Regions from separate parts of the Clostridium isatidis genome, predicted to be linked through region 1. Evidence: a T-box and tRNA genes for the amino acid it is inferred to sense, from the RefSeq annotation. Region 1 holds a T-box; the other holds one or more tRNA genes.
The links. The T-box of region 1 lies ahead of gltX (glutamate--tRNA ligase). A T-box ahead of a tRNA ligase gene usually reads a tRNA of that ligase, here a tRNA-Glu.

Region 1 (5,427 bases):
CAGCAGAAAATAAAATAAGAGTTTTAGGTTTATCTAATTCTTATATAAATTATGATAATAAAGAGAGCATTGTATTTATGGGATATGGTGCTTTAACTTTAAAGGAAATTGAGGAAACAATAAATTTACTAAAAAAATCTTGGAATTTATAGCTAATAAACTCAAAGAAATAATTTAATGTTGATAATAAAAATAAATCTTAGAAGTTTAATAAAGTCATTATTAGAGATAATAATAAATAATAAATTATTAATAAGGAGTACTTTTTAATGGCTTATATAAACTTTAAAGAAGAAATTTATAAAGCAGAAATTCAATTAGATAAAAGAATGCAAAATAATACAAAATTATTTAATTATATAAAAGAAAGAAAAAATCTTAGTAGTAAGTATAATCCGGATGAAGTGTATAGTTATAAAGAATTTAACAGTAAGATATTTGGAGGAGGACATTCTAGATTAGAAGAAGAATTTATAGAAATTATAGATTTAGATATAGTTTGCACTAAATTTATCAATTGTAAATTTTCAAATATAAAGTTTAAAAATTGTAGGTTTATAGGATGTTACTTTATAGAATGTAGTTTCTTTGGAGCTGGAGTTACTTTTGAGGGATGTTCTTTTGTTAAAGAAGAAAGTAGTACTCCACCAAATCTTAATAAGGAAGATAATTTATCTTGCAACTTTACTTTATGTGAAATATATTCAAAATTCTATAGTTGTAATTTAAGTTATGTTATTTTCGATTCTTGTAATATAAATAATACAAATTTTGAGTTATCTTATATGAGAAGTATGATAATTATCAATACAGACTTAAAAATGATAAAAATTAAGGATACTGATTTGTCAGGAATAAAAATAGTAAATACATATATAGAGGATTTTGAATTTGATGATAAGGATAAAAGTAAATTAGATGAAAAGGCCTTTATAGATAAAATAAAGTTAAGATATAAAACAAGAGATGAATATGAAGGAATATATCAAGTATATGAAAATATAGCTGATAAGTTTAAAGAAAATAATTTAGGAAATAACTTTGGAGAATATTATTTTCTATGTAGAAAAACACAGAGAAAGGCATTAAAACCAATACCAAGGTTAATTTCTCTTTTTGGTTATTTAACCTGCGGTTATGGGGAACGACCATCTTATACATTAATTTTTTCATTTGTGATGATATTAATATTTTCAATTTTATATTTAATATTTGGAATAATTGTTGATGAAAAATTAATAAGATACACAAGCCTTCAAGGGATTGAATTTAGGCAATTTTTAAAAGATTTCAATGAGAGTCTAAATTTAAGCGTTGGGGCCTTTGCTTCCGTTGGAGTAAATGAAGCTACACCAGCTCCCATGTCATACTTTATAAATAATATAGAGATGATACTAGGATTAATACTAAATGGTATTGGTATAGGATCTTTAGTTAAGAAAATAGTAAGATGAAAATAATTTACAATGTATAATATTATTTTTAATTCCGCTTATAGTTTGATTTTTTTGCCACTAAGCATAAAAAGCTAAATAATGATATCATGAATAAATTGATAGTCTGTGAAAGAAATTTTAATAGTCATTATAGATTTATTTCAAATATCATTATTTAGCTTCTAAAATTAACTTAATCTAATAAAACATAGCCGAAATTTTTAATATTATAAGATACCTAGTTCAAGCTTCCAGATAAGAATTCTTATAACTGCTTCATCAATTCTCTCTTCTGATATCTCTCCAGCTTTTACAGCTTCTAGTACTGATGGAATTTGGACTTCAAAGTTAGAGGCTATTATCAAATCATTTCCAGCTTTTACTGCTAATACTGCAGAAGAGGAGTCACCAATATATTCTTTTATCGCGTCCATTTTAAGATCATCAGTCATAACAACCCCATCAAAGTTTAGTTCTTTTCTTATTATTTTATTGACTTTTGCTGAAAGGGATGCGGGCAAGGTTTCATCCATAGATTTTACTATGTTATGTGAAACTAAAATACTTCCAGCTCCAGCTTGAATTCCTGCTTTAAATGGAAGAAAGTCATTTTCTATAAAGTTCTGATAGCTTCTTTCATCGATAGATATACCAGTATGAGTGTCTAAATTATTACCATAGCCAGGAAAGTGTTTTAAAGTAGAACCAATATTTTGTTTCTTCATTACTTTAATTACAGTTTCTACATATTTTGAAGTTTCAGATGCATTCTTTCCAAAGCTTCTATCATAAATAAAATCATATGGATTAGTAGATATATCAGCAACAGGCGCTAAATTTAAATTAATACCTAAGTTTTTTAATAATTTAGCTTTTTCTTCAGTATCACTTTCTATTAAAGGATAGCCGCCTTCATTATATAAGTCTTGTGGAGAATAAAAAGGTACGCCTCTAAACTCCGGATACCAGCTTAATCTATTAACTGTACCACCTTCTTCATCTATTGCAATTAATAGAGGTATATCAGAAGTTTCCTGATAACTTTCTATTGTTGAAGCTAAGGACTCTTTAGTTTGATTAACAATATTAGCATCGAATAATATAAAACCGCCTATATTATATTTTTGAATATCTTCTATTGCTGTTTCTGGATTACATCTAACTAAAAATATTTGACCTACCTTTTCTTCTAAAGTCATTGTTTTTAGTAGTTTTTCAGCTTTTTCCTTATTAGTTTCTTCTTTAGGAATACTATTTTCAGGTATTGAACTATTATTAGGAGGTAAGTTAGTATTTGGTTCTTTTGAATTTATAATATTTATTATTTTGTAGGATAAAAATCCTGAAATCGACGCTAAAATAATTAAACTTATAAGAATTAATAATTTTTTCATTTTGTATCTCCTAAAATTAATATAATCATCTATTAATACTATACAAATTTTTAGAAATTTATTCCTTACATAGAATATGCAAAAATATTACAAAGGAGTAAATGAATAAATATAGCATATTTACAAATACTAATTGTATATGTATAATATTACTGAATAAAAGTAATATAAAGACTTTGAAGGAGAAGAGTACATAGTAGTTTAAATTATAGAGATCTGGGAAGGGTGGAAGCCTGGAATTTAAAGCTATGGAAAGAAGCTCTGGAGTTATAAACTGAAACAGCATTATATGCAAGTAGGTTTATGGGTTCTCCCCTTATAGAGACTTTGAGTGGATTAGTAATAATACTAATCAATTTAGGTGGTAACGCGGAATAATATCTTTCGTCCTATTATATTGGGAGGAGAGATTTTTTTATTTATAGAAAGGAATGAATGAACAAATGAGTTTAGAAAAATTAGCAGATTTAATTTTCCCAAACATTGATAAAACACCAGAATATTATATTAAAAAATATCCAAAAAGAAATTTAAAAGAAGGTGCAATAGTATCAAGATATGCGCCATCCCCAACAGGCTTCCAACATATTGGAGGAGTTTTTGCAGCTTTGATAAATGAAAGATTAGCAAGTCAAAGTGAAGGTGTTTTCTTTTTAAGAATAGAAGATACAGATCAAAAAAGGGAAGTAAAAGGTGCAATTAAAGATACAATAGAAACAATGCATAATTTTGGAATGGACTTTAATGAAGGAATGACTGGAGAAGATAGTTCAGTAGGAGAGTATGGTCCATATCGTCAAAGTCAGAGACAAGAAATTTATGAAGCTTTTGCAAAGGACCTTATAAGAAAAGGATTAGCTTATCCATCCTTTGCTACACCTGAAGAATTAGCAGCTTTAAGAGAAAGACAAATTGAAGCAAAAATAACTCCAGGATATTATGGTGAATTTGCAACAGATAGAAATTTATCTCCAGAAGAAGCAATGGAAAAAATAAAAAATGGAGAAAACTATATCATAAGATTTAAATCACCAGGCAATATAGAAAATAGGGTTGATTTTCATGACTTAATAAAGGGAGATATAAGTTTCCCAGAAAATAATCAAGATATAGTAATCATTAAGGGAGATGGTCTTCCAACATATCATTTTGCTCACGTAGTTGATGATGCATTAATGAGAACAACTCATGTAATAAGAGGAGAAGAATGGTTATCGTCATTACCAATACATGTACAATTATTTGATGTATTAGGCTTAGAAAGACCAGAGTATGCGCATATCCCAACGATAATGAAAAATGATAATGGATCTAAGAGAAAATTATCGAAGAGAAAAGATGCAGAAGCTGCAGTTTCATACTATACTGAAGTTGGATATCCTGCTCAATCAGTAATTGAATATTTACTAAACATTATAAATTCAAGTTTTGAAGAATGGAGAACAGAAAATCCAGATGCTGATTATCATGAGTTCCCAGTTTCGTTAGATAAAATGAATAAATCAGGAGCATTATTTGACATAGTTAAATTAAATGATGTAAGTAAAGATGTTATTTGTAAGTTTAAAGCAGATAAGGTATATGGTTTATATACTGCTTGGGCTAAAGAATATGATAAAGAGATGTATGAATTAGTAACTAATAATGAAGCAATGGCTAAGGCGATTTTCAATATTGATAAGGAAGGTCCAAAACCAAGAAAGGACTTTGCAAAATGGGAAGATGTTAGAGGAAAGATAGATTACTTCTTTGATGAATTATTTAACAAGGAAACAGCTGAAAATGTAGAACTTCCAAAGACATTATCTTTAGAAGCAGCAAAAGAAATCATTAAAGTTTATAAGGATGAATTTAACTTTAATTCTGGAAGCCAAGAAGCTTGGTTTGAAGAATTAAAAGAAATAGGAGCAAAGCTTGGATATTGTGCTAATAGAAAAGAATATAAAGCTAATCCAGATCAATATAAGGGAATGATTTCTGATGTAGCAGGAGCTGTAAGAGCAGCTTTATCTCATAGAAGCAATACTCCAGATCTTTATACAATTATGCAAATATTAGGAGAAGAGAAAACAAAAGCTAGATTTCAAGCATTTTTAAATTTATAAATAATTATTCAATAAATTAGCTATTAAATAAAAGGAACTTAATAACTTTTGTTGTTAAGTTCCTTTTATAAATTTACTTTCATAAAATAGATAGAAAGCAAATTTAATCATATTCTCTTTCAATTTTTAATACCTGTCCTGTATTAGCATTTATTTTGATTTCATAAAGACCACTTTCAGTAAGGACATCAATATCATAGACTAATAAGCCACCATCATATTCTAATTCTATCTTTGCAATTCTGCCAGGAACATGTTGTAAAGCAATTTGTACTGCCGTTTCAGCATCTATTCTATAGTTTCTCCAGTAATTATCCCAAAGAACTGGATAGCAGTTGGTTCTAAAGCCATAGTCTAACATAAATAATTAATCCCCTATTATTGTTTTACTATGTCATTATATGCACAATTTTGAAATAAAGTTAATTGAGAATTCTAATTATTGACAATATCGATATTCGATACTACAATTATATTGAATGGTATACGATA
Region 2 (5,427 bases), 820 kb from region 1:
TATAGCTTTATATATTTCATCAAAAAAATTTCCTTCATTATATATAAAATAAAAGCCTATATCCTTATTTAAATTATTAACTGTTTCTGCATTTACAAGTTTTATATTAATATTTAATAAAAGAACAATTAATGTTATAAATATATTAATCATTCTTATCTTATTAAAAGACGTCGAACTCGTATCCATATGTTCTCCTTTCATTTTTTAGGATTAAACAACGACATTTAATAGTTTTCCCACTTTTAAAAATATTATTCTCTATATCTGATTATTGTTGTATTGAGCCTCTCCTTACACTTTGTTATAATTAATTTACTGTTTAATATTAATTAGAAAGGTAGGTGTTAATATGAGTACCTTTATGTTTAAATCAAAACCTTCAAAATTTACTCCTCTTAGTAATATTTTTATAGAAAGGTATATGCCCAAAGCCCGTGGAGAATTTATTAAGGTATATATTTTAATGCTTAAATATAGTTATACTGGAGAAATTGGAGTAAATACATCTATTTTAGCAACTATATTAGATCTTTTAGAATCAGATATAATAAATGCATTAAATTATTGGAATGAAGAAGGTGTTATTAAATTAACCCCTATCGACAAAATGGGAAACTTCAATATAGAATTTATTGATTTAACTTCAGAAAATGATGCAAGTAGTAATGAAATTAACTTGTTAGAAGAATTATCAAATGAAGCTAATAAGGGAATGATAAGAGATATAGAAAAGCTAATGGGAAGACCTGTTTCCCCATCTGAAATAACAGCATACATACAATGGAAACAAGATTATAATTTTTCTCCTGAGCTTATATTGCTATTGATAAATTATTGCGTATCTAAAGGAAAAAATAATTATAGATATATCGAAAAAGTTGCAATAGCTTGGCATGAACTTAATATAAAAACAGTAGAAGATGCTCAAAACTATATCAGAAAAACAGAAGACAAATGGGGAACTTATAGAGAAATACTCAAATTTTTAGGAATTAGAAATACAGAAATAATGAAACCTCAAGAAGATATGCTTGAAAAATGGACCACAGTTTATAGTTTCTCTTTAGATGTAATAAAAAAGGCTTGTGATATATGCTTCCAGAGATTAAATAGGGCAGATTTTAAATATATAGATGGAATACTATCTAGCTGGCATAAGGATAATCTTAAAAGCTTAAAAGATATTGAAGAAAAAGAAACTGCTTATAAAAATTCCTCTTCTAATAAGACTTATAATAATAAAACTACCACATATAATAAATCTAATTTAAAATTTAATAATTTTAAGGGCCGCGATTATGATTACGATTCCTTAGAAAAAAAATTGTTAGGATGGGATAAAGATGATTAAAGGTTATCAGAAAGAATTATCATTAATCTATGAAAATATAAGATTAGAAGAACAAAAAAAATTAGAAATTAGACGTAAAGAAATTGAAGAGAAATATCCTGAGATTCTAGAGTTTGATAATTTAATTCAAAAAAAATCTCTTAATCTCACCTTATCTATATTAAAAGGAATAAGCGAAGAAGAAATAAAGAATATTAGAGAAGAGATAACTGATTTAAGATTCAAAAAATATGAAGCTTTAGTTGCTAAAGGTTATGATCCTGAATATTTAAATCTTAGGTATCAATGTCAAAAGTGTAAAGATCAAGGCTTCATAGGAAATAAAAGATGTTCTTGTTACAAACAGAAATTAATAAATCTTTATTATAAAGATTCCGATCTAAAAGAAAACCTTAAGACTAATAACTTTAATAATTTAGATCTTTCGCTATTCCCTAATTATAAGATTAGTGATGATAAGTATACTCCAAGAAGGAATATTGAAAATATAGTGAAATATTTTAAGGAAGAATTTATACCTAATTTCAATAACATGGATGAAAATATTTTATTTTATGGCAATTCTGGTACTGGTAAAACATTTTTAAGCTGCTGTATTGCGAAGGAACTTTTAGATAATGGTCACCTAGTAGTTTACAGAACAATTGATGAATTAATAAAAAATTTAAGAGAAATAATCTTTGAAAATAATCATGAACTAGAAGATCTACTAATAAATTGTGATTTCCTAATAATCGATGACTTAGGAGCTGAACAGATAACAGATTTCTCTACTACAGAATTTTTTAATCTTTTAAATAAAAAATTATTAAAGAAAAAGAAAATGCTTGTATCAACTAACTTATCTCTATCTGATATAAGTAAAATCTATACTGAGAGGATTTCTTCAAGATTACTTGGAAACTTTAAATTATATAAATTTTATTCAGAAGATATAAGAATTCAATTAAATTTAAAGAAAAGATAATTAATTAAATATGCTATTTATACAGTTAGAAAATACTATATTTCTAACTGTATTTTTTAAACAAAAAAAGACTTTGGAATAATCCAAAGTCTTTTTTGGAGCTGGCAATAGGACTCGAACCTACAACCTGCTGATTACAAGTCAGCTGCTCTACCATTGAGCCATGCCAGCATAATTATCTATATTATTTAAAGTGGCGACCCAGAAGGGGCTCGAACCCTCGACCTCCGGCGTGACAGGCCGGCACTCTAACCAACTGAGCTACTGGGCCTAACTTGGTGGAAACAACAGGGATCGAACCTGTGACCCCCTGCTTGTAAGGCAGGTGCTCTCCCAGCTGAGCTATGCTTCCATATTGGTGACTCCTAGGGGAATCGAACCCCTGTTACCACCGTGAAAGGGTGGTGTCTTAACCGCTTGACCAAGGAGCCATGTTAAGTGGAGCTGGCAATAGGACTCGAACCTACAACCTGCTGATTACAAGTCAGCTGCTCTACCATTGAGCCATGCCAGCACAATAATATATTTATATTTAAATGGCGACCCAGAAGGGGCTCGAACCCTCGACCTCCGGCGTGACAGGCCGGCACTCTAACCAACTGAGCTACTGGGCCAACTTGGTGGAAACAACAGGGATCGAACCTGTGACCCCCTGCTTGTAAGGCAGGTGCTCTCCCAGCTGAGCTATGCTTCCATAATTGGTGACTCCTAGGGGAATCGAACCCCTGTTACCACCGTGAAAGGGTGGTGTCTTAACCGCTTGACCAAGGAGCCATATTATATTTTACAAATAAGCATTTTAAAGTGGCGACCCAGAAGGGGCTCGAACCCTCGACCTCCGGCGTGACAGGCCGGCACTCTAACCAGCTGAGCTACTGGGCCAACTTGGTGGAAACAACAGGGATCGAACCTGTGACCCCCTGCTTGTAAGGCAGGTGCTCTCCCAGCTGAGCTATGCTTCCATATTGGTGACTCCTAGGGGAATCGAACCCCTGTTACCACCGTGAAAGGGTGGTGTCTTAACCGCTTGACCAAGGAGCCAAATCTACTTAAAATGTCCTCTCTCAAAGAGCACATTATTTATAATACATAAAGTTTTATCTTATGTCAACACTTTTTTACAACTTTTTTATTTTATTGTTTTTTATAAAGTTGCTACTTATATCTTTACCATTATTATAAATTTCATTACATATTTTGTCCAATATTTATAAACTTTTTTTACTGTGATAAAATATATTTATTATACTTTAAGGAGTTTTATTATGATATATCATGATTTAATTATAGTTGGTGGTGGTGCTTCTGGACTTATGGCTGCCATAACCGCAAAAGATTATGGTTTAGATGTTGCTATTATAGAAGCTACTGATCGAATAGGAAAAAAAATTCTTACAACTGGTAATGGAAGATGTAACATTTCTAATAAAGGTATTTCTTCTCCATTTATAAATTACCATAGTGAGAATAATAACTTTTTTATTAATACTCTAACTTCATTTACCGTTGAGGATACAGAGAACTTTTTTCTAACTTTAGGTTTACCTATTATAGAACTTCAAAATAAAAAATTATATCCAAAATCATTACAAGCTTCTTCTGTTGTGGATATTTTTAGATTAGCACTAGAAGATAAAAACATACCTTTATACACAAGCTGCAAAATAAAAGATATCCACAAGAATAAGAGATTTATTTTATCCACAGATAATGATGAATATAAGTTATTCACATGTAACAAATTGGTTTTAGCTTGTGGAGGAAAATCTGCTGTAAAAACAGGTTCAGATGGGTCAGGTTATAATTTAGCAAAATCCCTTGGCCATAGCTTAATTGAACCTATACCTGGTATTGTTCAACTAAAACTTGATGCTCCTTATTTAAAATCTATTTCTGGAGTTAAGTTTGATGGATATGCAACTTTACTTGTAAATAATGAAGCCATACGAAAGGAATTTGGTGAAATCCTATTTACCGATTATGGAATATCTGGTCCACCAATTCTTCAAATATCAGGCTTGGCATCAAGATCATTTTCAAAAAATGAAAAGGTTGAAATTGTAGTTGATATGATGCCAAAGGAAAGTAAAGAATATTTATCTGATTTTATTGAAAATCATCTAGCTGTATTTTCCTATAGATCAATATCTAATGCTCTAATTGGAATAATAAATAAAAAGCTTATTCCTACTATTCTGAAATGTGCAGGAATACAAAATATACATACTCCTTGTTATGAGCTAACTTGGAAAGAAAAAAATAATTTAATTAATTTATTAAAAGAATGGAAATTTACTTGTATCGGTACTAATGGATTTAATCAAGCTCAAGTTACAATTGGAGGAGTTAACACAAAAGAAGTTAATCCAAACACCCTAGAATCAAAAATAGTTAAGGACTTATACTTCTGTGGTGAAATATTAGACGTGGATGGAGATTGTGGTGGTTTTAATCTCCAATGGGCTTGGAGCTCAGGTCACTTCGTTGCAGAAAGCATTTATACCAGCATACAAAACAAAAAATAATAACAAAAAACTCTTCTGTAGAATAAGCAGAAGAGTTTTTATATTTTTTATAAATTAGTAAAATTGATTATTTCCTTAATTATTAATGGCTTTCATTTTTCCTTCTAATTTTGTTAATTCTTTACCTTCTGAATTTATAACCTTATGTTTTATAGTTAAGGTTCCATCTTCATTTTCTATTATCTTTGATAGTACTTTTACTTCTTCACCATATCTACATTCTTTTTCAAATATAACCTTTATTTCTTCTAACATATAATTATCAACTATATTTTTAGGTAAACTTTCTATCGACCATTCAATATATTTTGTATTATTTACATGTCCATTAGAATCAATATCAGAATATCTCACCTTAAATGTTTCTTCATAATCGTACTCTTCAAAATCACTCAATCTAGGAAGCTTAAATTCACCTTCCATATCTCCTTCTTCACCATATACAGCATACTGATCCTTAGGTATTCTCATTGCTCTTCTTTTTTTAATATCTAACATTAAAAAGGTTGCACTTCCCTCAACTATTTTTTCTCCATCTTCACCTATTATTTCATAATTTCTTACTGCATAAAACTTTTTAA

Region 2: it encodes a tRNA-Glu, which carries the amino acid that the T-box ahead of gltX (glutamate--tRNA ligase) is inferred to sense. The anticodon was not compared.

Annotation. Positions count from the first base shown of each region.
Region 1 covers NZ_CP016786.1:2,027,010-2,032,436, reverse strand. Annotated here, with positions in the region: gene pdxR (MocR-like pyridoxine biosynthesis transcription factor PdxR) at 1-152, shown strand, start outside; gene BEN51_RS09645 (pentapeptide repeat-containing protein) at 270-1,454, shown strand; gene BEN51_RS09640 (glycoside hydrolase family 3 protein) at 1,664-2,830, opposite strand; T-box leader at 2,998-3,225, shown strand; gene gltX (glutamate--tRNA ligase) at 3,274-4,935, shown strand; gene BEN51_RS09630 (PepSY domain-containing protein) at 5,039-5,296, opposite strand.
Region 2 covers NZ_CP016786.1:2,842,280-2,847,706, forward strand. Annotated here, with positions in the region: gene BEN51_RS13495 (peptidoglycan DD-metalloendopeptidase family protein) at 1-204, opposite strand, end outside; gene BEN51_RS13500 (DnaD domain protein) at 353-1,354, shown strand; gene BEN51_RS13505 (ATP-binding protein) at 1,347-2,321, shown strand; tRNA gene BEN51_RS13510 (tRNA-Thr) at 2,418-2,492, opposite strand; tRNA gene BEN51_RS13515 (tRNA-Asp) at 2,516-2,592, opposite strand; tRNA gene BEN51_RS13520 (tRNA-Val) at 2,598-2,673, opposite strand; tRNA gene BEN51_RS13525 (tRNA-Glu) at 2,678-2,752, opposite strand; tRNA gene BEN51_RS13530 (tRNA-Thr) at 2,761-2,835, opposite strand; tRNA gene BEN51_RS13535 (tRNA-Asp) at 2,859-2,935, opposite strand; tRNA gene BEN51_RS13540 (tRNA-Val) at 2,940-3,015, opposite strand; tRNA gene BEN51_RS13545 (tRNA-Glu) at 3,021-3,095, opposite strand; tRNA gene BEN51_RS13550 (tRNA-Asp) at 3,127-3,203, opposite strand; tRNA gene BEN51_RS13555 (tRNA-Val) at 3,208-3,283, opposite strand; tRNA gene BEN51_RS13560 (tRNA-Glu) at 3,288-3,362, opposite strand; gene BEN51_RS13565 (BaiN/RdsA family NAD(P)/FAD-dependent oxidoreductase) at 3,587-4,846, shown strand; gene BEN51_RS13570 (acyl-[acyl-carrier-protein] thioesterase) at 4,922-5,427, opposite strand, start outside.